3 regions of the Lysinibacillus phoenicis genome follow, and region 1 is predicted to be linked to each of the others. Evidence: a T-box and tRNA genes for the amino acid it is inferred to sense, from the RefSeq annotation. Region 1 holds a T-box; the other regions hold tRNA genes.

Region 1 (10,109 bases):
AGCTAAACTAAATCTGTATGAAAAAGTTGAGATTGCCCAGCAACTAAAAAAATTAGGGGTCGATATTATCGAAGCTGGATTCCCTGCTTCCTCACAAGGTGATTTTGATGCCGTCAGAGCTGTTGCTGAAAAGGTTGGCAATACAAATGACATTATGATTACGGCATTAGCACGTGCTGTAAAGGCGGATATTGATGCCGTCTATAATGCTGTCAAATACGCTGAAAACCCAATGATTCATATGGTACTTGGTACATCTGATATTCATGTGGAGAAAAAATTCAGCAAATCAAAGGATCAAATTCTTCAAATTGGCGTTGATGCTGTGAAATACGCAAAAACACTATTACCACAAGTTCAATATTCAACAGAAGATGCATCTCGTTCAGATTTTGAATATCTATGGAAAACGATCGAAGCTGTTATGAGAGCTGGCGCAACTATGATTAACGTTCCTGATACAGTAGGCTTTGCAGAACCAGAGGAATTTGGAGAAATGATTTTTAAATTAAATGACCGTATGAAAAATTTAGATGACAGCGTTCTTTTAAGTGTTCATTGCCACAATGACCTTGGAATGGCAACGGCTAATACGCTTGCTGCCATTAAAAATGGTGCAGATAAAGTAGAGTGTACAATTAATGGTATTGGCGAACGTGCAGGTAATGCTGCATTAGAAGAAGTTGTCATGGCCCTAAAAACTCGTAGCTCTATTTATAATGCTGAAACACGCATCAATACAAAAGAGATTATCAATACCTCTCGTCTTGTTTCTAGCTTTATGGGCTTAGATGTTCAGGTCAATAAAGCCATTACAGGAGATAATGCATTTGCTCATTCTTCTGGTATCCATCAAGATGGGTTGCTAAAATCTCGTGATGCTTATGAAATTGTCCATCCCGAAGACGTAGGTCTTGATGATATGGAGCTAGTACTAACAGCTCGTTCTGGTCGTCATGCCGTAAAAAATGCTCTTGAAAAATTAGGGTTTTCTAATCTTTCAACAGATGAATTTGAAGGGATTTTTGAAGGCTTCTTAAAGCTAGCCGATGCAAAAAAAGAAGTATACGATCACGATTTATACGTTATTGTTGAAAGCTATTATGAAAAGCATGATGCCAACAATAAGAACGCTACACACTACAGTGACCAATTCTTTGATTTCGAAGATCTACAAGTCGTCAGCAATGCAAGCTTCCCTTCTGCAAGTGTTAAGATCTGTAAAGGTGGCGAGGTGTTTAAAGCAAGTGCAGTGGGCTCTGGCCCAATTGATGCTTTATATTCAGCCATTGCAGAAATTACAAACATTGATGTAAAGCTTGTGGAGTACAATATCAATAGTGTCTCACGAGGCAAAGAAGCTTTAGGTAAAGTAAAAATTACGATTGAGCATGCAGGTGAAAAGTATATTGCTAAAGCAGCAGATACAGATATATTAAAGGCAAGCGCCCTTGCCTATATTAATGCCATCAATAGCATTGTCGTGGCAAAATTAACACCTGTGATGAATTAAATAATAGAAAAGAGCAGTATGGCTTTAAGAGTCATACTGCTTTTTGATGCTAGAGACTGTCCCTCACTAATTTTTGATACTCCTCATCAATTCGCTCTACATCTAGACGTTCAAACAATGGCGTCACATCTTGAATGATTGCAGGCAGTTCCACTTGTTCATGCCACATCATATCATTGATGCCTAACATGTTTCTTATTTTCTCAGCCGAAAACGGTAGAAACGGATGTAGTAGCTGGCCTAGATTAGCAATAATATAGACGCAGGTTGCTAATGTATGATTGCCAGCCTTCACATTTTCTTTTACCTGTAGCCATGGCTGTTGTTCGTCAAAATAGCGATTAGCCCCTCGAATATACTCAAAAATAGTCTCTAACGCCTGTTTGAAATGACCAGCCTCTATAAGAGTACCAGCTTCATTAAATAGCTGAATCGTTTGTTTACGAATGTCGCTATCCACTTCCGCTTGTGGCACCTGACAAGAGAATGATTTCTCAATAAACTTCAATGTACGGTTCACAAAATTACCATAGGCTCCTAGTAGTTCACCGTTATGGCTATAAATAAATTCGCGCCATGAAAAATCAGTATCACGGTTTTCTGGCGCATTTATTGTTAAAAAGTAACGAATAGAATCCGCATCATAGCGACTTAGAATATAAGGTACCCACACAGCCCAATTTTGACTAGTAGATAATTTGCGTTTTTCTAATGTTAAATATTCATTCGATACGATATGTGTTGGTAAAGCCTTAGCTCCGATTCCCATTAAAATTGCAGGCCAAATAACCGTATGGAAAGGAATATTATCTTTACCATGGACATAATACGAAATGGTTTCTTCATTCCATAAGTCTTCTATTGCTATTTGATGCTCTTTTGCCCATTCTAGACTGGCTGTTAAATACCCTGCAACTGCTTCAATCCAAACATATATCTTTTTCCCCTCAAAGCCAGGCACTGGAACATCTATACCATTTGGTAAATCTCTTGTTACCGCTCGGTCAGGGACTCCCTCTGCCAAATAGCGCTCCGTCAATCCTATAGCATTATCCCGCCAACGCTTTTCTGCCTTCGCTTCCGCTAAATAAGACTCGAGCCTTCCTTGAAATTGACTAAAGGTAAAATAAAAATGTTTTGTCTCTCTAATCACTGGCTCATTCCCACAAATTTTGCAGCGCTTATCAATTAAATCTAGCGGATCTAAAATTTCTGAGCAGTTATCACACTGGTCACCTCTTGCCTTCGCACCACAATTCGGGCATATCCCTTCGACAAAACGATCCGGTAAAAATTGCTTATCTGTCTCACAGTAAGCCTGTTCAATTTTTTTCTTGTATAAGAAATTGTTAGCAAGCAGCTGTAAAAATAAAGCCTTAACCGATTCATGATGATGCTCTGCGTCCGTTCTTGTGTATAAATCATAAGTAAATCCTAAGTCATTGAAACATCTTGTAAATTCATCATGATAATGATTGGCAATAGCCTCTGTTGTAGTATTTTCTTGTGCTGCACGAATTGAAATAGGCGTGCCATTACAATCACTGCCCGATACATATAACACCTGCTCGCCTTTTTGTCGGTAATATCTAGCCAAAATATCACCTGGTAATAATGCGGCAACATGACCTAAATGCAAAGAGCCATTTGCATACGGCCAAGCTCCTCCAATAACAATTGTCATTCTAAATTGCTCCCCTCACATAAAAAATAGTAAAAAAAATCGCCCTAATCAAATCTGATTAGGACGAGTATACCCGTGTTACCACCTATATTTACAAATAGCTCACACTATTTGCCTCTATCAGTACGTCTCATTCAATAAATAAAAGATACTGCCGCTGTTGTAACGAGTGCCCATCTCGTCGTAATCTACTTGCTAAAAAGCTTTCGGTACGAAGCTCAAAGGTCATTTTCAAAAGGGGTCATTTACCTCATTTCCACCAACAGAGGCTCTCTACAAAATGCTAGTCCAATTTACTTTTCCTTTTCAATGCTTTTCTTATAGGATTGGCACTATTTTACTCTTTCTTGTGCGAGATTGCAATGATTGTCGTTATAGCAGCCCTTCACCAAAAGTTGAGGGAGGAATGTTTGTAGGTAATTAATCTAGCGTTATGTTTAATAATGCTGTTAAATCCTCTATGACAATATCGGCCTTCGCTAATTCGTTATCTTGCGCAAAGTCAAAACGAACGCCTATCGACAGTAGCTGATTGTCATGTGCAGCCTGAATATCAGAAGATCGATCTCCTACTACTGCTCCGATCTGTACTCCATTTTCAATTATTACCTTTTTGACCAAATCGGATTTATGACCACTTGCAATAGATTGAATGCTATATATTCCCTTTATAAAGCGTCCTAATTGATATGTTTCAACAATTGCCTGTAAATAGTCAACCTGCCCATTACTCGCTATGTATAACGGATAATTCTCTGACAATGCTGCAAGGGCTTGTTCAGCATGTGGATACAATGCCCCTTTACGATTACGTATTTGCTCAATCAACTTTACATGAAATAAGACATTACTCTCTTCACGTATTTCTACCGAATGCATAGGACATAATGTTTCCCAGACAACAGGTAATGGTACACCCATAATTTCTCGATACTTTTCTATCGGCGTTTCTCCCTGCCATAAGCCCTTTGAACGTAGTACATCAAATGTTGCATCAAGTGCAGGCTCTAAAATGAGATTGGTTTGAAATAATGTACCGTCCATATCAAAAATAAACGCTTTATTCATTGAATCACTCCTTGATTAATGATCAAAAAACTCCATATGCAGCTTTTCCTTCTTATAATAACTCAAACGGTCTTGCAAAGTTCCCGTATGAAATTCAAATTTATGGCCATCAGGGTCCGTAAAGTAAATCGATTTTTTATCCTTTTCGTCTCTTTCTCTACCTGCTAAAATATTAACCTTTAATTGCACTAATCTATCATACATTTGATCAAAGTCATCCTCAGAGATCGTAAAGGCAATATGTGTGTAGGAATGCTGGATATCATTGCGCGGTATATCCTTTTCTACATTAAGGGCAAGCCACAGCCCATTTACATCAAAATAGGCTGTAGTCTTCCCCTTTACTAATAGCTTAGCATCGAAAACATTTTCATAAAAAGCGATGGATTCCTCTAAATTAGAAACCGAAAATAGTAAATGATTGATATGTTGAACTGTCATAGAAGTGCTCCTAATGATTATTTATTTCTTTTTTTCAATCCCTTTGTAATTTGCTTCCACTTACGCTGTTCCTCAAGCTTTGCCTGGGCATTTGTTTTACGTTCGATTTAAGCCAATTCTCGTTGTAGCTTAAAGTAGCTCTGCAGACGATATTGGTCCAAATCACCATCTATAATAGCTTGCTGTACTGCACAATAAGGCTCTGTTTGATGGGTGCAATCACGATAGCGGCAAGCTGTTGCTAGTTCTTCAATATCTTGAAAGCTCGACGCCAAGCTATCACCTTGATCCCATAATTGAAGTTCTCGCATTCCTGGCGTATCAATCAAACAGCCTCCAGTAGGTAACATTACTAACTCTCGATGTGTCGTTGTATGACGTCCTTTAGCATCATCCTCACGAATACCCGCTACCTTCATCAGCATTTCTCCACATAATGCATTCGTTAATGTTGATTTACCTGCCCCTGAAGAGCCCAGTAACGCCCCCGTCACTCCTTCTTGAAATAATGCCTGAATCTCCATTAATCCTTCACCAGATAAAGCACTCGTTACAAAAATATCTACGCCAAATGCCACGGTCTCCACTTCTTGAACTAGGCTTGCAACATCCTCACATAAATCCGCTTTTGTCAGTACAATAACAGGCTTTGCACCTGAATCCCATGCGGCCACTAAATAGCGTTCCATACGTCGAATATTAAAATCCGCATTCAAGCTCATAACAAGTAATACAATATCGACATTCGATGCGACAATCTGCTCTTGAATTTCTTGACCTGCCACTTTACGTGAAAAGACAGACTTGCGCTGGAATAATTGATGAATGATCGCTCGTTCCTCACCTGGCATTTTCTCTACTAGTACCCAATCACCAACCGCAGGATAGTCCTCACGAGCTAAAGACGTATAGGCATAATGACCAGCAATTGTCGCTAGCCATTCTCCCTCTTCGGCCAACACACGATAAGAATGTTTATGTTCTAAGGTAACCCTTGCAGGCACACAGTTTTTCAGTTTTGGCTGTTTTTTCATTTCTATCATTTGCTCTTCAAAATAAGTTGTAAAACCTAATGTTGTTAATTTCAATTTAATTTCCTCCTAAACGTACATATCATGATGCCTTTTAGCGTAATTGCAATTGACACTTACACCATAGGCTATATCGCGGTTCAGCAATTTGGGACCACGATAAAAAAACCTTGTATCTGCAATTCGGCAGTTACAAGGTTTCACAGGCACGTTTAAAAGGTACACAAATACTCCGAGCTATAGCACGGTGTCATGTTGTATAGTTTAGGCGTGTGAAATTGAACAAACCGAATTGCAGTTCACTAAAAACAGATCTATTCATCATGTCACATCACCTACTTTCCATTTTGTTGTTATTAATATAGCTAAATTTTCAGAAATTGTCAATTCCAATTTTATAAGCATTTATTCCAATCCTCAACGCATAGAATGAACAAGACCACTAACTGCGAGGAGATGTTGGATTGCCTAAAATCATTTCTATTAGCACACATCAACCGCCCTACACATTACAGCAAGCAAATGCAGAGGAACTAACGAAAGAGCTTTTCTATGCAAAAATCCCAAAACTAGAGCGATATTTAAAGGTTTTTGAAAATGGTGGTATCGACACACGACATTTTTGTGTACCACCAGAATGGCATCGTACGAATCACTCTTTTGAGGAACGTAACGAATTATATATTGAATTAGCTACACAATATAGCGTGAACGTCATCCAAGCGTGTTTAGAAAATAACGCCTTTTTATTTTCCCCAATTTCTCCCGAAGAAATTGATGCCATTATTTTTGTTAGTAGTACGGGCATTTCAACACCTAGCATTGATGCGCGTGTTATGAACAAGCTTACCTTTTCAGATCGACTTAAACGTATTCCACTTTGGGGGCTTGGCTGCGCAGGTGGAGCAGCTGGAATTAGTAGAGCTTATGATTTTTGTAAAGCACATCCCCATGCGAAGGTGCTTGTTGTTTGTGTTGAGTTATGTAGCCTCACTTTTCAGCCAAATGATTATTCTAAAAGTAATTTAATCGGTGCATCACTTTTTGCAGATGGTGCCGCTTGTATTCTCATTTGCGGAGATGAAATAGCAATAGACACAAAAGTTCCGTCCCCTACTATTCTAGCTACAGGCTCTAAATGGATGCCAGATTCAGAAAGTGTCATGGGATGGGATGTTAAAAATAATGGGCTCCATGTCATCTTTCAAAAAAGTATTCCTGCCATTATCACCAATTGGCTAGGACCTTTCATTGAACAATTTTTAATGGAACAAGGAATGTACAGCGAACAACTTACTCATTTCATTGCTCATCCTGGAGGAAAAAAAGTATTACAAGCATATGAGGACACACTTTATCTTTCTTCCCAAAAAACCGACATTTCTCGGGAAATATTACGCCACCATGGCAACATGTCATCACCAACAGTGTTATATGTATTAGAGCAATTTATGCTACATGAAGGACAAGTGGAGGATACAGGTTTACTCGTCGCTCTTGGCCCTGGTTTTTGTGCAGAAGCTGTATTATTAAACTGGAGGGAGTAACATGATCTTCTATCTAATTTTAACTCTTGTCATTCTACAAAGACTGACAGAAGTAGTCATTGCCAAGCGCAATGAGAAGTGGATGCTTTCACAAGGAGCTTATGAAGAAGGTGCTTCTCACTACCCGTATATGGTTACTATGCATATTAGTTTTTTCTTGTTTTTAATTGTGGAAGTCGTTACAAATAACAATGGTCTCTCGCCCTTATTTCCATTATTTTTTATATTATTTATAGCTGTTCAGGCATTACGGATCTGGTGTATTCGCTCCTTAGGGACTTTTTGGAATACAAAAATCCTCATATTACCTGATGCTCAAGTTGTTCGTAAAGGTCCATATGAATATATGCGTCACCCAAATTATGCTGTCGTTTGTTTGGAAATTCTCCTTTTACCGATTATGTTTCAAGCTTACTTTACCGCGTTTTGCTTTACATTACTAAACATTACAATGCTCTCTGTACGAATCCCTATAGAAGAAAAGGCATTGCGAGATGCAACAAATTATAATAACGTATTCCAAAAGAAGATTTCGGAGTCTTAACCGAAATCTTCTTTTCTTATTAATGCCATTCCCAGTTAAACGGATCTTGTAGAAGCTCCCATGGGTTACGAAATTCTTCATCTGTTAATAAGCAGCTGTCTAACTGTTTGATAATCTCCTCTTTATCTAGATCAATACCAATCATAACAAGCTGAGTCAATCGATCTCCGAACTCCTCATCCCAATCCTCCAACACTTCTGGACTTTGTTGGAATACATCCTGTTGCTGAGTACTAGACAAAGCTGCTACCCAATATGAAACAGGTTCAATTTTTGCAGATGATCCTGCTTGTGATAGTAATAACGCAACATCCTGGTGTCTTGCACTCCAAATAATCCCCTTTGCTCGTACGATCGAGTCTGGCATTTGATCACACCACTCAACAAATCGCAAAGGATGGAATGGTCTTTTGCGTTTATAAGTAAACGAAGAAATCCCATATTCCTCTGTCTCTGGCGTATGATTCTCATGGCCCAGTTCTAACTCCTTTAACCAACCAGCTGATTCTGATACACGCTCAAAGTCAAAGCGACCTGTATTTAATATGTCAACTGGATCAAGAACACCGTTTGTTGTACGAATCAGTTTTGCTTCGGGCTGCAGCGCACGCAAAATACGTTCTAATCGTTCAAGCTCTTCCACAGATACTAAATCACACTTATTTACCACAAGGACATCACAAAATTCAATTTGATCAATAAGCAGGTCTGCAACATCACGCTCATCTAATTCGCCAACTGCTTCCTTCCGCTCCAACAAGCTTTCCCCTGACTGAAAATCATGCCAAAAGCGATGTGCATCTACAACCGTAACCATCGTATCCAATTGACAAAATTTCGTTAAATCAATTCCTAGCTCCTCGTCTAAGTAACTAAATGTTTGTGCCACGGGTATTGGCTCACTAATCCCTGTTGATTCGATCAATATATAATCAATATTACCAAGTTTAGCGAGACGTTCCACCTCCTGCAATAAATCCTCTCGTAATGTACAACAAATACAGCCATTGGATAGCTCCACAAATTTTTCTTCCGTTCGTGAAATACCGCTACCATTCGCAATAAGCCCAGCATCAATATTAATTTCACTCATATCATTGACGATAACAGCAACACGTAAATCTTTCTTATTCTGCAATACATGGTTCATCATCGTCGTTTTACCGGATCCTAAATACCCACTTAATACAGTAACAGGAATTCTCTTTGTCATGTTTACAACTCCCTAAATCGTAATTATTACTATTTACAATTTGTAATTTAAACATACAATATTGAAAAATGCAAAGCTTTTTATTACCTTCAAAAATAAACTTGACAATATTTAATCTTAAATACAATAATTAAATCGTAATCATTACTATTTAAAAGGAGGCCTATTTATGCGTGTACAAGTAACATTAGCCTGCACCGAAACAGGTGATAAAAACTATATAACAACTAAAAACAAACGTAATAACCCTGAAAGGTTGGAGCTAAAAAAGTACTCTCCTCGCTTAAAACGCAAGACACTACACAGAGAAACGAAGTAATTTGAAGAAAGTAACCGTTAGGGATTAAGGTTATCCTTCTTTTGAGCAGATTCCTTTAGATGGTTGATGCCTTCTTTGAGCGGGTTCATCTTCTTTTTGAGGGGTTATGACCTTTCTTTGAGCGGGTTCACCATCCTTTTGAGCGGTTATGCCCTACCTTTGAGCGGGTTCACCATCCTTTCGAGCGGTTATGCCCTACCTTTGAGCGGATTCTCCATCCTTTCGAGCGGTTATGGCCTACCTTTGAGCGGGTTCACCATCCTTCTGAGCGGTTATGCCCTACCTTTGAGCGGGTTCACCATCCTTTCGAGCGGTTATGCCCTACCTTTGAGCGGATTCTCCATCCTTTCGAGCGGCTATGACCTTTCTTTGAGCGGGTTCACCATCCTTTCGAGCGGTTATGCCCTACCTTTGAGCGGATTCTCCATACTTTCGAGCGGCTATGACCTTTCTTTGAGCGGGTTCACCATCCTTCTGAGCGGTTATGCCCTACCTTTGAGCGGGTTCACCATCCTTTCGAGCGGCTATGCCCTACCTTTGAGCGGGTTCACCTACCTTCTGAGCGGTTCGAGAACCGCATTGAGAGGATTCCATTCCAGAATAAAAATGACTGTTTCAAAAGTAAACATTTTGAAACAGTCTGTATAAATTCATAGCTATACCCGCTCTCTATTGATTTCTAATGCCAGCTCATTTAATTTTTGATCTAATTCATCGAGTATACGTAATCTGTAATCTATTTGCTCCTC
Region 2 (10,109 bases), 740 kb from region 1:
ATGCTTCCATTGTTTTTGGGGAGATATTCAAAGGAGCTTACAACATTAAAGAGGCGTGATTGGCTTTTTTCCACAGCCGCGGGAATCTTTTTAGCATTTCATTTTATTTTATGGTTTGAGTCACTCAACTATACTTCTGTCGCAAGTTCAACAGTTCTGGTAACGCTACAACCTTTGTTTGCCTTTGTGGGGACATACTTTTTCTTTAAAGAAAAGATAACGATGAAAACAATCGTTGCTGGAACAATTGCTATTGCGGGAAGTATTTTAATTAGTTGGGGCGATTTTAAAGTAAGTGGGACAGCTTTTTACGGAGATATATTAGCGCTCATTGCTTGTGCACTTGCTACAGCTTATTTTTTATTAGGACAGGATGTACGCAAAAGATTATCGTTAATGACTTATACAATGGTTGTTTATGTAGTGAGTACAATTACTTTATTTATCTATGTACTAATTAAAGGAGAATCATTTGGACCGTATTCTTCTTCTGATTGGTTATGGTTTGTCTTATTAGCGTTAATACCTAATTTATTTGGTCATACTTTATTTAATTGGTCTATTAAATACGTAAGTACGAATGTTGTTTCAATAGCTATTCTCTTTGAGCCGGTTGGTGCAGCTCTTTTAGCATTGTGGATATTTAAGGAGTATTTAATCGTTACCCAAATCTTTGGTGGGTTAATTGTATTAGTAGGAATCCTATTGTTTGTAATTGATATAAAAAAGATTTTTAAATTTTTTATGAAAAATGCTTGATTTTAAAAATGATATATTATATATTATTACTTGTCCTTAACAAGAAGGAACACTTGAAAAAAAGAAATTTAAAAAGTTGTTGACTTCTCGTTGAGAATGAGATATGATAGTAAAGTCGCTAAAACGACTTAAACAAAATGAACCTTGAAAACTGAACAAGCAAAACGTAATCAATAAAGTTTTAAGTAACTAGTTTCGGCTAGTGAACAAAACAAAATTTTGGACATCAAAATTGATGCCAGCAAAACAATTTGAGCTAATCAAATTTCTTTTATGGAGAGTTTGATCCTGGCTCAGGACGAACGCTGGCGGCGTGCCTAATACATGCAAGTCGAGCGAACAGAGAAGGAGCTTGCTCCTTTGACGTTAGCGGCGGACGGGTGAGTAACACGTGGGCAACCTACCTTATAGTTTGGGATAACTCCGGGAAACCGGGGCTAATACCGAATAATCTGTTCCACCTCATGGTGGAACACTGAAAGACGGTTTCGGCTGTCGCTATAAGATGGGCCCGCGGCGCATTAGCTAGTTGGTGAGGTAACGGCTCACCAAGGCGACGATGCGTAGCCGACCTGAGAGGGTGATCGGCCACACTGGGACTGAGACACGGCCCAGACTCCTACGGGAGGCAGCAGTAGGGAATCTTCCACAATGGGCGAAAGCCTGATGGAGCAACGCCGCGTGAGTGAAGAAGGTTTTCGGATCGTAAAACTCTGTTGTAAGGGAAGAACAAGTACAGTAGTAACTGGCTGTACCTTGACGGTACCTTATTAGAAAGCCACGGCTAACTACGTGCCAGCAGCCGCGGTAATACGTAGGTGGCAAGCGTTGTCCGGAATTATTGGGCGTAAAGCGCGCGCAGGCGGTCCTTTAAGTCTGATGTGAAAGCCCACGGCTCAACCGTGGAGGGTCATTGGAAACTGGGGGACTTGAGTGCAGAAGAGGAAAGTGGAATTCCAAGTGTAGCGGTGAAATGCGTAGAGATTTGGAGGAACACCAGTGGCGAAGGCGACTTTCTGGTCTGTAACTGACGCTGAGGCGCGAAAGCGTGGGGAGCAAACAGGATTAGATACCCTGGTAGTCCACGCCGTAAACGATGAGTGCTAAGTGTTAGGGGGTTTCCGCCCCTTAGTGCTGCAGCTAACGCATTAAGCACTCCGCCTGGGGAGTACGGTCGCAAGACTGAAACTCAAAGGAATTGACGGGGGCCCGCACAAGCGGTGGAGCATGTGGTTTAATTCGAAGCAACGCGAAGAACCTTACCAGGTCTTGACATCCCGTTGACCACTGTAGAGATATAGTTTCCCCTTCGGGGGCAACGGTGACAGGTGGTGCATGGTTGTCGTCAGCTCGTGTCGTGAGATGTTGGGTTAAGTCCCGCAACGAGCGCAACCCTTGATCTTAGTTGCCATCATTTAGTTGGGCACTCTAAGGTGACTGCCGGTGACAAACCGGAGGAAGGTGGGGATGACGTCAAATCATCATGCCCCTTATGACCTGGGCTACACACGTGCTACAATGGACGATACAAACGGTTGCCAACTCGCGAGAGGGAGCTAATCCGATAAAGTCGTTCTCAGTTCGGATTGTAGGCTGCAACTCGCCTACATGAAGCCGGAATCGCTAGTAATCGCGGATCAGCATGCCGCGGTGAATACGTTCCCGGGCCTTGTACACACCGCCCGTCACACCACGAGAGTTTGTAACACCCGAAGTCGGTGAGGTAACCTTTTGGAGCCAGCCGCCGAAGGTGGGATAGATGATTGGGGTGAAGTCGTAACAAGGTAGCCGTATCGGAAGGTGCGGCTGGATCACCTCCTTTCTAAGGATTATTTCGGAATACAAACCTAGGGTTTGTAAGATTACGTTTTGCGTTCAGTTTTGAAGGTTCATTCTTCCGAATGAAATACTTCAAAACTTGTTCTTTGAAAACTGGATAAAACGACATTGAAATTGTAACAAACACATTTATTTTTTAAGTTTTTTATAGGCTTAATAACATTAGTAAGGTTTCAAGACACGAGCAGTTCTAGGAAGCAATCGAGTGAATGAAGGAGCGTACTTCAGTACGTGACTGATTGAACGAGTGAAGCTGACAACGAAATGCGATGTGTATTGAAAGCTGTAGGTTAAGTTATTAAGGGCGCACGGCGAATGCCTTGGCACTAGGAGCCGAAGAAGGACGGCACTAACACCGATATGCTTCGGGGAGCTGTAAGTGAGCTTTGATCCGGAGATTTCCGAATGGGGGAACCCACTACGTTTAATCGCGTAGTATCTTGACGTGAATACATAGCGTCTTGAAGGCAGACCCAGGGAACTGAAACATCTAAGTACCTGGAGGAAGAGAAAGAAAAATCGATTCCCTGAGTAGCGGCGAGCGAAACGGGAAGAGCCCAAACCAAGAGGCTTGCCTCTTGGGGTTGTAGGACACTCTATACGGAGTTACAAAAGAGCGAGTTAGATGAAGCGACTTGGAAAGGTCCGCCAGAGCAGGTAAAAGCCCTGTAGTCGAAAGTTCGTTCTCTCCTGAGTGGATCCTGAGTACGGCGGAACACGTGAAATTCCGTCGGAATCCGGGAGGACCATCTCCCAAGGCTAAATACTACCTAGTGACCGATAGTGAACCAGTACCGTGAGGGAAAGGTGAAAAGCACCCCGGAAGGGGAGTGAAAGAGATCCTGAAACCGTGTGCCTACAAGTAGTTAGAGCCCGTTAATGGGTGATAGCGTGCCTTTTGTAGAATGAACCGGCGAGTTACGATTACGTGCAAGGTTAAGCTTTAGAAGGCGGAGCCGCAGCGAAAGCGAGTCTGAATAGGGCGAAATAGTACGTGGTCGTAGACCCGAAACCAGGTGATCTACCCATGTCCAGGGTGAAGGTAAGGTAACACTTACTGGAGGCCCGAACCCACGCACGTTGAAAAGTGCGGGGATGAGGTGTGGGTAGCGGAGAAATTCCAATCGAACTTGGAGATAGCTGGTTCTCTCCGAAATAGCTTTAGGGCTAGCCTCGTGATGAGAATACTGGAGGTAGAGCACTGTTTGGACTAGGGGGCCATCCCGGTTTACCGAATTCAGACAAACTCCGAATGCCAGATATTTATACACGGGAGTCAGACTGCGAGTGATAAGATCCGTAGTCAAAAGGGAAACAGCCCAGACCACCAGCTAAGGTCCCAAAGTAATCGTTAAGTGGAAAAGGATGTGGCGTTGCACAGACAACCAGGATGTTGGCTTAGAAGCAGCCATCATTTAAAGAGTGCGTAATAGCTCACTGGTCGAGTGACGCTGCGCCGAAAATGTATCGGGGCTAAACGATTCACCGAAGCTGTGGATTGACATCTACGATGTCAGTGGTAGGAGAGCGTTCTAAGTGCGTTGAAGTCAGACCGGAAGGACTGGTGGAGCGCTTAGAAGTGAGAATGCCGGTATGAGTAGCGAAAGACGGGTGAGAATCCCGTCCACCGTATGACTAAGGTTTCCTGAGGAAGGCTCGTCCGCTCAGGGTTAGTCGGGACCTAAGCCGAGGCCGACAGGCGTAGGCGATGGACAACAGGTTGATATTCCTGTACCACCTCCTCACCGTTTGAGAAATGGGGGGACGCAGTAGGATAGGGTAAGCGCGCTGTTGGTTATGCGCGTCCAAGCAGTAAGGCGTGTGTGTAGGCAAATCCGCACACTGTAACGTTGAGCTGTGATGGCGAGTCCGTATGGACGAAGTTCCTGATTTCACACTGCCAAGAAAAGCCTCTATCGAGGTGAGAGGTGCCCGTACCGCAAACCGACACAGGTAGTCGAGGAGAGAATCCTAAGGTGTGCGAGAGAACTCTCGTTAAGGAACTCGGCAAAATGACCCCGTAACTTCGGGAGAAGGGGTGCTCTTGAGCGTGCAAGCGCATGAGAGCCGCAGTGAATAGGCCCAGGCGACTGTTTAGCAAAAACACAGGTCTCTGCAAAACCGTAAGGTGACGTATAGGGGCTGACGCCTGCCCGGTGCTGGAAGGTTAAGAGGAGTGGTTAGCGCAAGCGAAGCTGCGAATTGAAGCCCCAGTAAACGGCGGCCGTAACTATAACGGTCCTAAGGTAGCGAAATTCCTTGTCGGGTAAGTTCCGACCCGCACGAAAGGCGTAACGATCTGGGCACTGTCTCAACGAGAGACTCGGTGAAATTATAGTACCTGTGAAGATGCAGGTTACCCGCGACAGGACGGAAAGACCCCGTGGAGCTTTACTGTAGCCTGATATTGAATTTTGGTACAACTTGTACAGGATAGGTAGGAGCCAGAGATCTCGGAGCGCCAGCTTCGAAGGAGGCGTCGGTGGGATACTACCCTGGTTGTATTGAAATTCTAACCCATGCCCCTTAGCGGGGCAGGAGACAGTGTCAGGCGGACAGTTTGACTGGGGCGGTCGCCTCCTAAAAGGTAACGGAGGCGCCCAAAGGTTCCCTCAGAATGGTTGGAAATCATTCGTAGAGTGTAAAGGCACAAGGGAGCTTGACTGCGAGACCTACAAGTCGAGCAGGGTCGAAAGACGGGCTTAGTGATCCGGTGGTTCCGCATGGAAGGGCCATCGCTCAACGGATAAAAGCTACCCCGGGGATAACAGGCTTATCTCCCCCAAGAGTCCACATCGACGGGGAGGTTTGGCACCTCGATGTCGGCTCATCGCATCCTGGGGCTGTAGTCGGTCCCAAGGGTTGGGCTGTTCGCCCATTAAAGCGGTACGCGAGCTGGGTTCAGAACGTCGTGAGACAGTTCGGTCCCTATCCGTCGTGGGCGTAGGAAATTTGAGAGGAGCTGTCCTTAGTACGAGAGGACCGGGATGGACACACCGCTGGTGTACCAGTTGTCTTGCCAAAGGCATCGCTGGGTAGCTATGTGTGGACGGGATAAGTGCTGAAAGCATCTAAGCATGAAGCCCCCCTCAAGATGAGATTTCCCATTACGCAAGTAAGTAAGATCCCTCAAAGACGATGAGGTAGATAGGTTCGAGGTGGAAGTGTGGTGACACATGGAGCTGACGAATACTAATCGATCGAGGACTTAACCAAATTGTTTGAAGCAGTCAATGTACGTTTATCCAGTTTTGAAAGAACAACTCTTTCATAAGAGCTTTTATACATACTGTATTTTGAAGCTTAACATATAGGAACTTCTGCTAAGAATGCTATATCCTTATTGTAATGCAGAAGACAGCACATCTACGTGCAAGTCTAGTGATGATGGCAAAGAGGTCACACCCGTTCCCATACCGAACACGGAAGTTAAGCTCTTTAGCGCCGATGGTAGTTGGGGGCTTCCCCCTGTGAGAGTAGGACGTCGCTAGGCATAATACCCAGGAGGATTAGCTCAGCTGGGAGAGCACCTGCCTTACAAGCAGGGGGTCGGCGGTTCGAGCCCGTCATCCTCCACCATATGCCGGTTTAGCTCAGCAGGTAGAGCAACTGACTTGTAATCAGTAGGTCGTGGGTTCGATTCCTATAGCCGGCACCATTTTTTCGAGCCATTAGCTCAGTTGGTAGAGCATCTGACTTTTAATCAGAGGGTCGAAGGTTCGAGTCCTTCATGGCTCACCATTTTGAAATAATAATAAGCGGGTGTGGCGGAATTGGCAGACGCACTAGACTTAGGATCTAGCGCCGCAAGGCGTGGGGGTTCGACTCCCTTCACCCGCACCATTATTTTCATTGCCAGATAAAAAAACTTATGCACATGCGGAAGTAGTTCAGTGGTAGAACACCACCTTGCCAAGGTGGGGGTCGCGAGTTCGAACCTCGTCTTCCGCTCCAAATGTGCCGGGGTGGCGGAACTGGCAGACGCACAGGACTTAAAATCCTGCGGTAGGTGACTACCGTACCGGTTCGATTCCGGTCCTCGGCACCATTTATTATGCGCCCGTAGCTCAATTGGATAGAGCGTCTGACTACGGATCAGAAGGTTATGGGTTCGACTCCTGTCGGGCGCGCCAAAAGAACGAACGGGAAGTAGCTCAGCTTGGTAGAGCACTTGGTTTGGGACCAAGGGGTCGCAGGTTCGAATCCTGTCTTCCCGACCATTTCCTAAAATTATGGGGCCTTAGCTCAGCTGGGAGAGCGCCTGCCTTGCACGCAGGAGGTCAGCGGTTCGATCCCGCTAGGCTCCACCATAGTAAATAACCAGTATAAAGATCCTGGCGGCGTAGCTCAGCTGGCTAGAGCGTACGGTTCATACCCGTAAGGTCGGGGGTTCGATCCCCTCTGCCGCCATCTTAAAGGACCTTTAGCTCAGTTGGTTAGAGCAGACGGCTCATAACCGTCCGGTCGCAGGTTCGAGTCCTGCAAGGTCCACCATTTATATAGTGTAACGGAGGTATACCCAAGTCTGGCTGAAGGGATCGGTCTTGAAAACCGACAGGCGGGTAACACCGCGCGGGGGTTCGAATCCCTCTACCTCCTCCAGTTTTAAATTTTTATAAATGGTGCTTTAAAAACTCGAAACAGAATATCATTATCGCGGGGTGGAGCAGTGGTAGCTCGTCGGGCTCATAACCCGAAGGTCGTTGGTTCAAATCCGGCCCCCGCAACCAAAAGGTCCCGTGGTGTAGCGGTTAACATGCCTGCCTGTCACGCAGGAGATCGCCGGTTCGATCCCGGTCGGGACCGCCATTATTATAATGAAAAACATGAGAAGCAAAAGAGTGAGCAAGCTTAGCATGGACGAAATGGGTCAGTAGCTCAGTTGGTAGAGCATTAGATTGAAGCTCTAAGTGTCGGCGGTTCGATTCCGTCCTGACCCACCATTTATGCGGGTGTAGTTTAATGGTAAAACCTCAGCCTTCCAAGCTGATGTCGTGGGTTCGATTCCCATCACCCGCTCCAAGGGCCTATAGCTCAGCTGGTTAGAGCGCACGCCTGATAAGCGTGAGGTCGATGGTTCGAGTCCATTTAGGCCCACCATTATTCCGAAGTAGCTCAGTTGGTAGTAGCACCTGACTGTTAATCAGGTTGTCGCAGGTTCGAGTCCTGCCTTCGGAGCCATTTTTTATTTGGGGAAGTACTCAAGAGGCTGAAGAGGCGCCCCTGCTAAGGGTGTAGGTCGGGTAACCGGCGCGAGGGTTCAAATCCCTCCTTCTCCGCCATTGGCCCGTTGGTCAAGTGGTTAAGACACCGCCCTTTCACGGCGGTAACACGGGTTCGAATCCCGTACGGGTCATACTAAAAAACAGTAACTGCATTTGCAGCTACTGTTTTTTTTATATTTAGATAGATATATAATTACTCATTATTTAGTGCGCTTTCATCCATATATACTACTTCCCAAATATGCCCATCTACATCTTGGAATCCCCAGCCGTACATAAATCCGTGATCTTGTGGTTTACTGTAAGGTTTACCACCAGAGGCTAGTGCTTTATTTACTAATTGATCTACTTGTTCTCGGTTTTCAGCGGAAAGACATAATATCGCCTCTGCAGAAGTAGCTGTATCTGCAATCTCCTTCTTTGTAAATCCTTTGAATCGTTCTTCTACCATTATTAATGCAAAGATATTTTCGCTAATAATCATTGAAGCTGTTGTTTCATCACTAAATTGTTGATTGAATTCAAAACCTAAGTCTTTAAAAAAGTTGATTGATTTGTTAAGATCTTTTACTGGTAAATTGATAAATATATTTTTCGATTGAAAAGCCATTGATTATCACCTCCAAATCGACAGTATCATAGAAAATAAATCCATGTCAATTTCTACAAGTAAATGGATTTCATTTAATTCCCAACATCCTTAATGAAAAAGTATAAGTCATATCAAAAAATGAACGACGTTTTTCATAACTCCTTAACTTTACAAAAAAAGCAGAAATATTGATACAACAACATGTCTGCTTTTAAAATTCTTCTTGTTACCCCCGTACAAGCATTCTTTCAAGTGAGCTAAGTGCTTCAGCGGTAGTATGTTCATCTACTTGTATACGATTATGAGGTTGTCCCTGTTCAATACTTTCAAGACTCCATAGTAAATGTGGAAGGTCTATTCGGTTCATAGTTAGACAAGGACAAAAATTTTCATTTAGCGAAATAATATGTTTATCTGGATGTTGCTTAATGATACGATTGACAAGGTTCATTTCTGTTCCAATGGCCCATGCAGATCCGCTTGGTGCTCGATTGATTGTATCAATAATGTATTTTGTCGAGCCGGCATCATCAGCTGCTGCAACAACTTCACGACTACATTCTGGATGAACAATAATCCTCATTGTGGGATGTTCTTTGCGAATGACTTCCGTATGTTGAACTGTAAACCCCTCATGCACAGAACAATGACCCTTCCACAGAATAACCTGGATGTTTTCAAGTGATTCCTTAGTTTCGAGCATATTTTTATGAGGATTCCAAACGGCCATATTTTCAAGGGGAATACCTAAATCATAGGCGGTATTTCTCCCTAAATGTTGATCGGGTAAAAAGAAAATACGCTGTTTTTGTGTAAATGCCCATTGAACAAGCTCCCTTGCATTCGATGATGTAACACAGGCACCACCATGTCGTCCCGTAAAGGCTTTAATGGCCGCGGTTGAATTGACATAAGTTAGAGGAATAATCGTATCGCCAAAGAGCTGTTGAAGGATTGGCCATGCTTGTTCTGTTTGATAAATATTCGCCATATCAGCCATCGAACAGCCTGCACGCATATCTGGTAAATAGACATGTTGCTGTTTCATTGTCAGCATGTCTGCCGTTTCTGCCATAAAATGTACACCACAAAATACGATATGTTCAGCCTCCTTATTAGCGGCAGATAATTGAGCTAGTTGTAGAGAATCACCAGTTGCATCAGCAAATTGAATAACCTCATCTTTTTGATAATGGTGTCCTGGGATAAAAAGTTTAGAGCCTAATTTTTTCTTTATTGCTAAAATACGAGATTCCATTTCCTCTACGGATAATGTCCGATAATGCTCAGGAAGTAGTGTCGTCTGTTGTAATAAACTAGTGATGGACAAGGGAATGAGCTCCTTTCATTTGAACAAGTGCACTAATATCAAAAGCTTTGACAGAATGGGTTAATGAACCAAGTGAAATCCACTGAACACCTGACTGTGCATAAGCCTTTAAATTATCCAGTGTGATACCCCCTGAAGCTTCTGTTGCAATAGTAGGGGGGACAGAAGGAAGCCAATCTCGAATTTCTTCTGGACTACGGTTATCAAACATAATGATATCTACTCCAGCAATGATGGCTTCATCTAGCTGTTCCTTTGTTTCAATTTCTACTTCAATTTTCACGGTATGACCGACTTTCTCTCTAGCGGTCTGAACAGCTTTTGTTATACTACCTGCAAAGGCAAGATGATTATCTTTTAGCAT
Region 3 (10,109 bases), 750 kb from region 1:
AACAATAGTCAAGGTTCTGGCTTCCTGTATAAAAAGGGTGGTTATGTTATTACAAATGCACATGTTGTTCAAGGAGAAGTGGATGTCACGCTTCGTAATGCCAATGGTCAAGAATCACCAGGAACGGTTATCGGTATATCAGACCGCTACGACATTGCTTTAATTCATGCACCTAGCTATCAAGACACACAACCGTTGGGAATTGAAACAACCGAATCACCTATTGGCTTAGAGGTTATTGCATTTGGTAGTCCACAAGGCTTTGAAAATTCAGCATCTATTGGCTATATAACAGGCAATAAACGGGACATGAAGCTTGAAAACTTTATTTATAAGCAAATTTATCAGGTAGATGCACAAATTGATAAGGGGAGTAGCGGTGGCCCATTGGTTGATGTCAATACAGGCAATGTCATAGGGATTAATTCTCTACTTTACACAACTGAAACAAGTACTAACTTTGCTTTCTCCATCCCACTTTACAGTATGCTTGACCAATTTGAAGGATGGGTTGCTAAACCACTTTCTGCAAATGAGGTTCGTGCTGTTGCGAATGTTTATGAAAATAGTCAACAATCCACTATTGAAACAAAATCCACTAACGAAACAGATGCTTTGCTAGCAGGGCAATTCGTGCAAGCATTCCGTCTCTATTACGAGATGGCACTGAATGAAGGTGATTTTTATTGGATTATTGATATGCTTGCACCTGACAGTTCAGCTTATCAAGAACTAGAGAAATATATTAATGAAATTGCCTATCAAGGACATTATTTCTATTTTACTAATAATGAAGTGCTAGATGTACAATATTCAAATGGTCAATATTTCGTGGATATGAATGAAACATTTGATTTTTATGATGCACAAGGGAATTACCAATTCTATAATCGCTATAAAACCTATACAGTTATAACAGATGATTACGGTGCTTTTAAAATTTCTCACATTACCATTCACTAATAATTTCTTTGTCATTCGAATACAAGGAAAAAACAATCAATCGGAATGCTTTTAAAGTGTCTCAGAGGTTAGACACTTTTTCTTGCACTTACTACCTCAAATTTTCCCTTCATGATCAACTTCTTCGTCTATCATTTTTTATAAGAAATAAAAAAACTATACATTCATCTAATGCCGATGAATGTATAGTTTAATGATTAATTATTTAACAAAAATTTCTTCCACTTGATCTAGCATAATGTTGGCTGCTAAAATGCCTCCAGCAGTATTCCAAATAACATCATCTACTTTATGTGCATTGCCTTTTTGAACAGCCGTTAGGTTTTTCCAAAGTGGATCTTGTGTCCACTCATGTTCAGTTGATAATGCTGAATCATCACCTGTTGGCATGTACGTGAAGTAGAAAATAACATCCCCATCCATTTGAGGAATTGCTTCTTTTCCTACTTCAATCGCTAAGTTACCTAATTTTGCATTATCTTTAAATAAATCTGCTTGTGCTGGCACACGTTTAAATCCTAAAGCATCAAAAATAACGCCTGAGAATGAATCTGTGTAATAGATACGAGATTTATCTGCCATAAAGCGTACAAATGAAACTTCTTGGTTTGTTTGTTCTCCAAGCTTTTCTTTCAGCGCTAGTAACTTATCTTCGTAGGCTTTTAGCACCTCTTGTCCCTTTGTTTCTTGATTTACTGCTTTTGCGTATAATTTAAAGTTCTCTTTCCAATCACCACGTAATGTGTCTGAAAACACAGTTGGCGCAATTTTGCTAAGCTTCGCATAATCTTTTTCTTGTCGTAATTTATTACCGATGATTAAATCTGGCTTTAAAGAAGCGATTTTTTCGATATTAATTTCATGTTCGATACCGACAACTTCCACACCGTCCATTTGATCCTTAATGTGATCATACCATGGATCGCCTGTCCAAGATTGTACTGCACCTACTGGTTTAATTCCTAGTGCTAATAATGCTTCTGTTCCTTCATTTGTTAAAACAACGATACGCTTTGGTGTATCTTTTACTTCAGTTGTACCCATTGCATGTTCGACACTGTATGCATTGCTTTCTTTTGATTTCTCATCTTTGGTAGTATCTTTAGAATCGCCGCATGCTGCTAGCACAAAAATAGCCATAACAGCTAGCAAAACTAATAGTTTTTGAAATGCTTTTTGCACCTTTTCTTCCTCCATTGTATATGATAAAATGTTTAGGCATATTAGACGAGAATGAAAATCACTTTCATCTAAGATCGATATTAATCGTATTGTATGTATCTATTAATGTCAATCATTAATTTAGTAATTTTTTAGAAAAGAGTATAGTTCAATATGATATTAAAAAATAATTATTCCAAGATAATTGCTTTACTAGTAGGGGTTGTTCTCTTACTTCTTTGTATGGGGATCAGTATTGTTTACGGTTATGCGAATACTTCTATTCAAACGACCTATGAATCTTTTATACAATTTAACAATTCAAATGAGCATATTATTATTCAAAATGTTCGTATTCCAAGAGCACTTATAGCCAGCTGTGTTGGTGCTTCGTTAGCTATTACAGGCGTGCTTATGCAAACCTTAACAAAAAATCCATTAGCCTCTCCAGGAATCTTGGGTATCAATGCAGGTGCAGGCTTTGCTGTTGTCTTTGCCATGATTTTTTTCCATATTTCCAGCCTGCAATCTTTTGCATGGATCGCATTTCTAGGTGCAGCAATCGCTGCTTTATCCGTTTATGCGATTAGTTTTTCAGGTAGGGATGCTGTTACTCCCGTGAAAATCACTTTAGCAGGGGCTGCCATTAGTGCACTTTTTGCTTCATTTACACAAGGTTTACTCGCTACTAATGAAGCTGAACTCGATCAAGTATTGTTTTGGTTAGCTGGCTCTGTACAAGGTAGAAAACTTGAAATTCTACTTTCTGTTCTTCCTTATTTAGTAATCGGATGGATAGCAGCACTCATTATTTCTTCCAAAATGAATATTCTTGCTCTTGGCGATGATGTAGCAAGAGGATTAGGATTACGATTAGGGCTGATGAAAATCTTAGTAGGACTTATCGTTATTTTTTTAGCAGGTGGCGCTGTTGCGATTGCTGGTCCCATTGGTTTTATTGGCATTGTCGTTCCCCATTTTGCGCGAAAGTTTGTCGGCACTGATCATCGATGGCTTATTCCTATGGCTGCGTTACTTGGAGGGATTCTTTTATTGCTGGCTGATGTTGCGGCTCGTTATATTATTATGCCCCAAGAAGTTCCAGTAGGAGTTATGACGGCTATGATTGGCACACCATTCTTTATTTACCTTGCGCGAAAAGGTGGAAAAAATAAATGAAACATGTAAAAACAATTCGTTTACTTCAACAAAAATTTTCTTTCTTATTAGATGTACAAGCTGCAAAAAAATTAATGGTGATTAGTCTACTAGCAGTTGCTGTTTTCTTTTTTAGTGCATCATTTGGTGATTCTTTCATCAATCCATTAAAGGTTTTACAAGCTTTTCTTGGTTACGGGTCAGATTTTGATCAGCTAATCATTATTGATTTCCGAATGCCTCGGATTTTCATTGCTGCCTTTGCTGGAATGGCGTTAGCCGTAGCAGGTGCCATTTTACAAGGAATCGTAAAAAATCCACTTGCCTCACCTGATATTATCGGGATATCAGCTGGTGGTGGTGCAGCAGTTGTTGGATTCTTAGCTATTTTCAGTGATTCTAATCACTCTTTAACAGTTAGTATAGAATGGTTACCATTAGCAGGCTTTATAGGAGCTACTGTTGTCGGATGTATTGTCTATCTATTTGCTTGGAAAGATGGTGTCACACCAAATCGTCTTGTCTTAATCGGTATTAGCGTGTCAGCTTTTATGCAAGCTATTACTACCATGTTAATGATTATCGGGCCAATTTATCAAGCAAGTGAAGCGAATAAATGGATTACGGGTAGTGTCAAAAGTGCAGATTGGGATCAAGTACAAATCGTTGTACCATTGATCATCGTTCTACTACTTATTACATTCTTTATTACACGACAGTTAAATGTTCAAGAACTAGGTGATGATACAGCGTCAAGCCTTGGGCAATCTGTTCAAAAAACACGCCTTTACTTAATCCTATTATGTTCCAGTCTAGTAGCGAGTGCTATAGCATTTGCTGGCGCCATTGGGTTTGTAGGATTAATGGCACCTCATATTGCACGACGCATTGTTGGTTCATCATTCGGTGTACTTATTCCAGCATCTGCAGCAATCGGAGCATTGCTTGTGATGATAGCAGATATTATTGGTCGTACTGCTTTTAGCCCGTTAGAAGTACCCGCTGGTGTCTTTACCGCTGCCATTGGTGCTCCCTATTTTATCTATTTACTATTTAGAAATCCTAATAAATAAAGGAGTCTATACTACATGACTGAATCGTTATTAACCAAATCCCTTACATTAAGTTATGGTGATTCCAATATTATCGAAGATCTCAATTTATCTATCCCTTTGAATGAAATTACTGTATTAATTGGAGCGAATGGCTGTGGTAAATCCACACTCCTACGCTCCATCGCTCGATTATTAAAACCTAAAAAAGGTTCCGTTCTATTAGATGGAGAGGATATTTTTAAATTATCAACAAAGCAGGTGGCTAGAAATCTTTCGATTCTTCCCCAATCCCCTGTTGCACCAGAAGGCCTAACTGTCCTACAGCTTGTGAAGCAAGGTCGCTATCCTTACCAAAGCTGGCGTCAACAGTGGACGGAAAAGGATGAAGAAATCGTATTAAATGCCTTAAGAGCAACAGGCACAGAGCATTTACAAGATAGACCAGTGGATGAGCTATCAGGAGGACAACGTCAACGTGCTTGGATTGCTATGACGCTTGCTCAAGATACGGATATTATTCTTTTGGACGAGCCTACGACATACTTAGATTTAACTCATCAGATAGAAGTTTTAGATTTATTGTACGAGTTAAACCAACAGCAAAAGCGAACGATTATTATGGTATTACATGATATTAATCTCGCATGTCGCTATGCCGATCATATTATTACTGTCCGTGATCGTGGTGTCTATCGTCAAGGTAAACCAGAAGAAATTATGACAACTGATTTAGTTAGTCATGTGTTTGACCTTGATTGCCAAATGACGACAGATCCAATATTTGGTACACCTCTATGCATTCCATATGGAAAAGGACGTAGAATTTCATAGCTTCTTAGTAAAATTAAAAGCCTACACAGATTAAACTATCCTGTGTAGGCTTTAATTTATGGTAGCTATATTATAAATCTATGACTAAAATTAAAAAGTGCAGTAGATGAAATTCATCTACTGCACTTAGTATGACCCGTACGGGATTCGAACCCGTGTTACCGCCGTGAAAGGGCGGTGTCTTAACCACTTGACCAACGGGCCAATGGCGGAGAAGGAGGGATTTGAACCCTCGCGCCGGTTACCCGACCTACACCCTTAGCAGGGGCGCCTCTTCAGCCTCTTGAGTACTTCCCCAAATAAAAAATGGCTCCGAAGGCAGGACTCGAACCTGCGACAACCTGATTAACAGTCAGGTGCTACTACCAACTGAGCTACTTCGGAATAATGGTGGGCCTAAATGGACTCGAACCATCGACCTCACGCTTATCAGGCGTGCGCTCTAACCAGCTGAGCTATAGGCCCTTGGAGCGGGTGATGGGAATCGAACCCACGACATCAGCTTGGAAGGCTGAGGTTTTACCATTAAACTACACCCGCATAAATGGTGGGTCAGGACGGAATCGAACCGCCGACACTTAGAGCTTCAATCTAATGCTCTACCAACTGAGCTACTGACCCATTTCGTCCATGCTAAGCTTGCTCACTCTTTTGCTTCTCATGTTTTTCATTATAATAATGGCGGTCCCGACCGGGATCGAACCGGCGATCTCCTGCGTGACAGGCAGGCATGTTAACCGCTACACCACGGGACCTTTTGGTTGCGGGGGCCGGATTTGAACCAACGACCTTCGGGTTATGAGCCCGACGAGCTACCACTGCTCCACCCCGCGATAATGATATTCTGTTTCGAGTTTTTAAAGCACCATTTATAAAAATTTAAAACTGGAGGAGGTAGAGGGATTCGAACCCCCGCGCGGTGTTACCCGCCTGTCGGTTTTCAAGACCGATCCCTTCAGCCAGACTTGGGTATACCTCCGTTACACTATATAAATGGTGGACCTTGCAGGACTCGAACCTGCGACCGGACGGTTATGAGCCGTCTGCTCTAACCAACTGAGCTAAAGGTCCTTTAAGATGGCGGCAGAGGGGATCGAACCCCCGACCTTACGGGTATGAACCGTACGCTCTAGCCAGCTGAGCTACGCCGCCAGGATCTTTATACTGGTTATTTACTATGGTGGAGCCTAGCGGGATCGAACCGCTGACCTCCTGCGTGCAAGGCAGGCGCTCTCCCAGCTGAGCTAAGGCCCCATAATTTTAGGAAATGGTCGGGAAGACAGGATTCGAACCTGCGACCCCTTGGTCCCAAACCAAGTGCTCTACCAAGCTGAGCTACTTCCCGTTCGTTCTTTTGGCGCGCCCGACAGGAGTCGAACCCATAACCTTCTGATCCGTAGTCAGACGCTCTATCCAATTGAGCTACGGGCGCATAATAAATGGTGCCGAGGACCGGAATCGAACCGGTACGGTAGTCACCTACCGCAGGATTTTAAGTCCTGTGCGTCTGCCAGTTCCGCCACCCCGGCACATTTGGAGCGGAAGACGAGGTTCGAACTCGCGACCCCCACCTTGGCAAGGTGGTGTTCTACCACTGAACTACTTCCGCATGTGCATAAGTTTTTTTATCTGGCAATGAAAATAATGGTGCGGGTGAAGGGAGTCGAACCCCCACGCCTTGCGGCGCTAGATCCTAAGTCTAGTGCGTCTGCCAATTCCGCCACACCCGCTTATTATTATTTCAAAATGGTGAGCCATGAAGGACTCGAACCTTCGACCCTCTGATTAAAAGTCAGATGCTCTACCAACTGAGCTAATGGCTCGAAAAAATGGTGCCGGCTATAGGAATCGAACCCACGACCTACTGATTACAAGTCAGTTGCTCTACCTGCTGAGCTAAACCGGCATATGGTGGAGGATGACGGGCTCGAACCGCCGACCCCCTGCTTGTAAGGCAGGTGCTCTCCCAGCTGAGCTAATCCTCCTGGGTATTATGCCTAGCGACGTCCTACTCTCACAGGGGGAAGCCCCCAACTACCATCGGCGCTAAAGAGCTTAACTTCCGTGTTCGGTATGGGAACGGGTGTGACCTCTTTGCCATCATCACTAGACTATTTTATGTATCTTGTTTTGAAGTTGTTTACCTGTCCTTCAAGACAAGAATTATTGTATAACGTTTTTTAACATTGTGCAATACTTTTTTATAAAAAAAAGAAATTATTACTTTTTAAAGATATTTTTGTTAAGTAAGAGAAAATATTGCCCTGCAAAATATTATATCAATTGTTGTTTCAAAAGAAAACAATTATTTTTCTTGATATGTTTTATAGCCTAAAATCTATAATAAAACAAGTGAAGGTCTTATAATTTCCCTCACTTGTTATCTAATGAAATGGTTGAAAGCTCTATTGTTAATCTTGTAATCTCTTCAATTGTTGTCGAAGGGCCAAAAGAGATTCTAAAAAATTGGCGTGCTGCTTCCAAAGAAAAACCCATCGATAAAATAGCCTTCGTTCCAGATTCACTATGAATATCACATGCGCTACCTGTAGAGATACAGATTCCCGACTCGTTCAGCTTTAAAAGAACATATTGGCCCTCTACTCTATCCATCATTACACCACAAATATTAGGTAATTGCTGCTTACATTCTATTAGCTTGCATGTTTCAGGCAGTTTACTTTTTAAAACTCCTCTTAACATCACATAATGTTGTAATTCATATTGATAGTTTTCAATTGCAGCTGCAAAGGCCACAATTGCAGGCGTATCTAATGTACCTCCTCTTAACCCTCTTTCATGTGTCACACCTGGTGTTAATGCTTGCACGCGGATGGAGGGATTTAGATAAACCGCACCACACCCCTTTGGCCCACCTATTTTATGAGCCGAAATTGTAATAGCATCTATTCCTTTTGGTATAGCTAATTTTCCAAATGACTGAACACAATCAATATGACAGTAAACACCTGATTCTCCTGCCAGCTCTATTATTTTCTTCAGAGGCTGAATGGAGCCAATCTCTGAATTAACATGTTGAATGGTAATCAAAGCCGTGTCCAATCGTATTGTTTTTTGAAGTTCCTGCAAATCAATACAACCATCCTTCTGTAACGGCAATTTTGTCACTTCATACCCCATTTTCTCAAGTGTATTCAAAGCTGCGTGCACTGACGTATGCTCAGCTTGAGATGAAATAATATGCTTCCCTTTTTTAGAGGCTAGCGCTAATGACAAGATGGCCATAATATTTCCTTCTGTTCCGCTCCCAGTGAAAATAATACCATCGCTAGTTACGCCTAGAGCTTGCGCTACAACTTCTCTTGACTGTTGCACGAAATAATGCGCTTGTCCTCCTAGATCATGAAGACTTGAACTGTTTCCATAATAACGCTGCGCTACCCCTATATAGGCATCAAGAGCTTCCTTCGTCATAGGTGACGTTGCAGCATAATCCATATAAATCATCATCTTCTTCCTCTCTAATTCATCGGGTCTTGTTTTCTTTTTTATTTTATGTAAAGATAGGTGTCAAGACAACTGTAAAGAAGGTATAACTATGGATGTAAAGACAGACGTCCTTATCATCGGCAGTGGTATTGCGGCACTTCAGGCTGCTTTACTACTCGAAGAACATTATCAAATACAAATTGTTACAAAATCTTCTGTTTATATGAGTAGCTCTTATCGTGCACAAGGTGGTATAGCAGCCGTTACAAGCAAAGAAGATCATATTAAACATCATATTGCTGATACATTGAAAGCTGGAGAATATCATCATGAAAAAAGAAATGTGGAAACACTTATAGAAGACGGCACTAAAATTATGCAGAACTATTTAAAAACTGGTCTCCCAATTGATCGTCACCTCGATGGAAAACCTGTTCTAGGACTAGAGGGGGCACATAGTCATCATCGTATTTTACATGCAGGTGGTGATCGAACTGGTCAAATTTTCATAGATTATTTGCTTCATAAACTTTCACCCAAAACAAAGGTCAATTCTTATGAAATGGCTTATGAGCTTTTACTGAATACAGATGGTGATTGTATAGGTGTACTCACTAAAGGCGAAAAAGGGATTAAACGCTATTTGGCTCATCATGTTATTTTAGCCACAGGAGGTGCAGGTGCACTTTATTCAAGCACATCCAATTATCCAAACAATACAGGAGATGGTATTGCTTTAGCATTTCGTGCAGGCGCTGCGATCAGTGATATGGAATTTATGCAGTTTCATCCAAGTTTACTATGGTGTGAAAATAAGGCAAAAGGTTTAATCTCCGAAGCTGTACGAGGAGCAGGCGGTACCTTTGTAGATGCACAGTGTAAACCTATTATGAAAGGCTTACATCCACAAGGTGACTTAGCCCCTAGGCATATTACGGCACACGCACTATTTACTAAACGTGCTGCTGGGGAGGAAACGTTTATTGATATTGCCACCATCCAAAACTTTGATGCAAAATTCCCAGCAATTGCTCAGCTCTGCTATGACAATCAAGTTCATTTGCAAGATGGTTTAATCCCTGTGGCTCCAGGTAGTCATTTTTTAATGGGTGGTGTTATTGCTGATGACAACGGTAGAACTACTATCCCAAACTTATATGCAGTTGGTGAAGTGGCTTGTACAGGTGTCCATGGAGCGAACCGTTTAGCAAGTAATTCTCTATTGGAGGGCATTACATTTGGTCAAAAAATGGCGTATTTCATTATTCAACAAGGTTGTCATCAAAAAAATTTTTTTCTTGACCAACCTCAATATGCTGATAAAAAACCACCTTTATTTAGCAAACAGCAATTACAGCAACGTATGATGCAGTTTGTAGGCATCGTTAGAAATATCGATGATTTACAGTACTTTGTTCAGCAACTCCCCTCTCTACAATCTCTTCTTCACACTAATCTAGAGGGTATGGAGCAAGCAGAATTGGAACTATT

The links. A T-box is a leader RNA that pairs with one kind of tRNA and senses whether it is charged. The one in region 1 lies ahead of metG (methionine--tRNA ligase), so its partner is inferred to be a tRNA-Met.
Region 2: it has a tRNA-Met gene. The T-box ahead of metG (methionine--tRNA ligase) is inferred to sense a tRNA for this amino acid. The anticodon was not compared.
Region 3: it has a tRNA-Met gene. The T-box ahead of metG (methionine--tRNA ligase) is inferred to sense a tRNA for this amino acid. The anticodon was not compared.

Annotation. Positions count from the first base shown of each region.
Region 1 covers NZ_JBDFMP010000002.1:3,144,749-3,154,857, reverse strand. The annotation lists gene ABC382_RS17250 (2-isopropylmalate synthase) at 1-1,513, shown strand, start outside; gene metG (methionine--tRNA ligase) at 1,563-3,197, opposite strand; T-box leader at 3,254-3,516, opposite strand; gene ABC382_RS17240 (HAD hydrolase-like protein) at 3,618-4,265, opposite strand; gene fosM (FosM family fosfomycin resistance protein) at 4,281-4,706, opposite strand; partial or broken gene rsgA (ribosome small subunit-dependent GTPase A) at 4,724-5,794, opposite strand; gene ABC382_RS17225 (type III polyketide synthase) at 6,202-7,284, shown strand; gene ABC382_RS17220 (isoprenylcysteine carboxyl methyltransferase family protein) at 7,286-7,828, shown strand; gene ABC382_RS17215 (GTP-binding protein) at 7,848-9,041, opposite strand; gene rpmG (50S ribosomal protein L33) at 9,211-9,360, shown strand; gene ABC382_RS17205 (hypothetical protein) at 9,436-10,008, shown strand; gene ABC382_RS17200 (hypothetical protein) at 10,017-10,109, opposite strand, start outside.
Region 2 covers NZ_JBDFMP010000002.1:3,885,061-3,895,169, forward strand. The annotation lists gene ABC382_RS20835 (DMT family transporter) at 1-759, shown strand, start outside; rRNA gene ABC382_RS20840 (16S ribosomal RNA) at 1,030-2,581, shown strand; rRNA gene ABC382_RS20845 (23S ribosomal RNA) at 2,887-5,814, shown strand; rRNA gene rrf (5S ribosomal RNA) at 5,976-6,091, shown strand; tRNA gene ABC382_RS20855 (tRNA-Val) at 6,102-6,177, shown strand; tRNA gene ABC382_RS20860 (tRNA-Thr) at 6,181-6,256, shown strand; tRNA gene ABC382_RS20865 (tRNA-Lys) at 6,264-6,339, shown strand; tRNA gene ABC382_RS20870 (tRNA-Leu) at 6,357-6,441, shown strand; tRNA gene ABC382_RS20875 (tRNA-Gly) at 6,478-6,552, shown strand; tRNA gene ABC382_RS20880 (tRNA-Leu) at 6,558-6,646, shown strand; tRNA gene ABC382_RS20885 (tRNA-Arg) at 6,655-6,731, shown strand; tRNA gene ABC382_RS20890 (tRNA-Pro) at 6,742-6,818, shown strand; tRNA gene ABC382_RS20895 (tRNA-Ala) at 6,833-6,908, shown strand; tRNA gene ABC382_RS20900 (tRNA-Met) at 6,935-7,008, shown strand; tRNA gene ABC382_RS20905 (tRNA-Ile) at 7,016-7,092, shown strand; tRNA gene ABC382_RS20910 (tRNA-Ser) at 7,108-7,200, shown strand; tRNA gene ABC382_RS20915 (tRNA-Met) at 7,254-7,328, shown strand; tRNA gene ABC382_RS20920 (tRNA-Asp) at 7,332-7,407, shown strand; tRNA gene ABC382_RS20925 (tRNA-Phe) at 7,466-7,541, shown strand; tRNA gene ABC382_RS20930 (tRNA-Gly) at 7,547-7,620, shown strand; tRNA gene ABC382_RS20935 (tRNA-Ile) at 7,622-7,698, shown strand; tRNA gene ABC382_RS20940 (tRNA-Asn) at 7,703-7,779, shown strand; tRNA gene ABC382_RS20945 (tRNA-Ser) at 7,790-7,880, shown strand; tRNA gene ABC382_RS20950 (tRNA-Glu) at 7,883-7,954, shown strand; gene ABC382_RS20955 (VOC family protein) at 8,017-8,433, opposite strand; gene nadA (quinolinate synthase NadA) at 8,642-9,745, opposite strand; gene nadC (carboxylating nicotinate-nucleotide diphosphorylase) at 9,732-10,109, opposite strand, start outside.
Region 3 covers NZ_JBDFMP010000002.1:3,895,814-3,905,922, reverse strand. The annotation lists gene ABC382_RS21105 (trypsin-like peptidase domain-containing protein) at 1-963, shown strand, start outside; gene ABC382_RS21100 (ABC transporter substrate-binding protein) at 1,165-2,160, opposite strand; gene ABC382_RS21095 (FecCD family ABC transporter permease) at 2,299-3,303, shown strand; gene ABC382_RS21090 (FecCD family ABC transporter permease) at 3,300-4,355, shown strand; gene ABC382_RS21085 (ABC transporter ATP-binding protein) at 4,371-5,168, shown strand; tRNA gene ABC382_RS21080 (tRNA-Glu) at 5,301-5,372, opposite strand; tRNA gene ABC382_RS21075 (tRNA-Ser) at 5,375-5,465, opposite strand; tRNA gene ABC382_RS21070 (tRNA-Asn) at 5,476-5,552, opposite strand; tRNA gene ABC382_RS21065 (tRNA-Ile) at 5,557-5,633, opposite strand; tRNA gene ABC382_RS21060 (tRNA-Gly) at 5,635-5,708, opposite strand; tRNA gene ABC382_RS21055 (tRNA-Phe) at 5,714-5,789, opposite strand; tRNA gene ABC382_RS21050 (tRNA-Asp) at 5,848-5,923, opposite strand; tRNA gene ABC382_RS21045 (tRNA-Met) at 5,927-6,001, opposite strand; tRNA gene ABC382_RS21040 (tRNA-Ser) at 6,055-6,147, opposite strand; tRNA gene ABC382_RS21035 (tRNA-Ile) at 6,163-6,239, opposite strand; tRNA gene ABC382_RS21030 (tRNA-Met) at 6,247-6,320, opposite strand; tRNA gene ABC382_RS21025 (tRNA-Ala) at 6,347-6,422, opposite strand; tRNA gene ABC382_RS21020 (tRNA-Pro) at 6,437-6,513, opposite strand; tRNA gene ABC382_RS21015 (tRNA-Arg) at 6,524-6,600, opposite strand; tRNA gene ABC382_RS21010 (tRNA-Leu) at 6,609-6,697, opposite strand; tRNA gene ABC382_RS21005 (tRNA-Gly) at 6,703-6,777, opposite strand; tRNA gene ABC382_RS21000 (tRNA-Leu) at 6,814-6,898, opposite strand; tRNA gene ABC382_RS20995 (tRNA-Lys) at 6,916-6,991, opposite strand; tRNA gene ABC382_RS20990 (tRNA-Thr) at 6,999-7,074, opposite strand; tRNA gene ABC382_RS20985 (tRNA-Val) at 7,078-7,153, opposite strand; rRNA gene rrf (5S ribosomal RNA) at 7,164-7,279, opposite strand; gene ABC382_RS20975 (cysteine desulfurase family protein) at 7,542-8,636, opposite strand; gene nadB (L-aspartate oxidase) at 8,728-10,109, shown strand, end outside.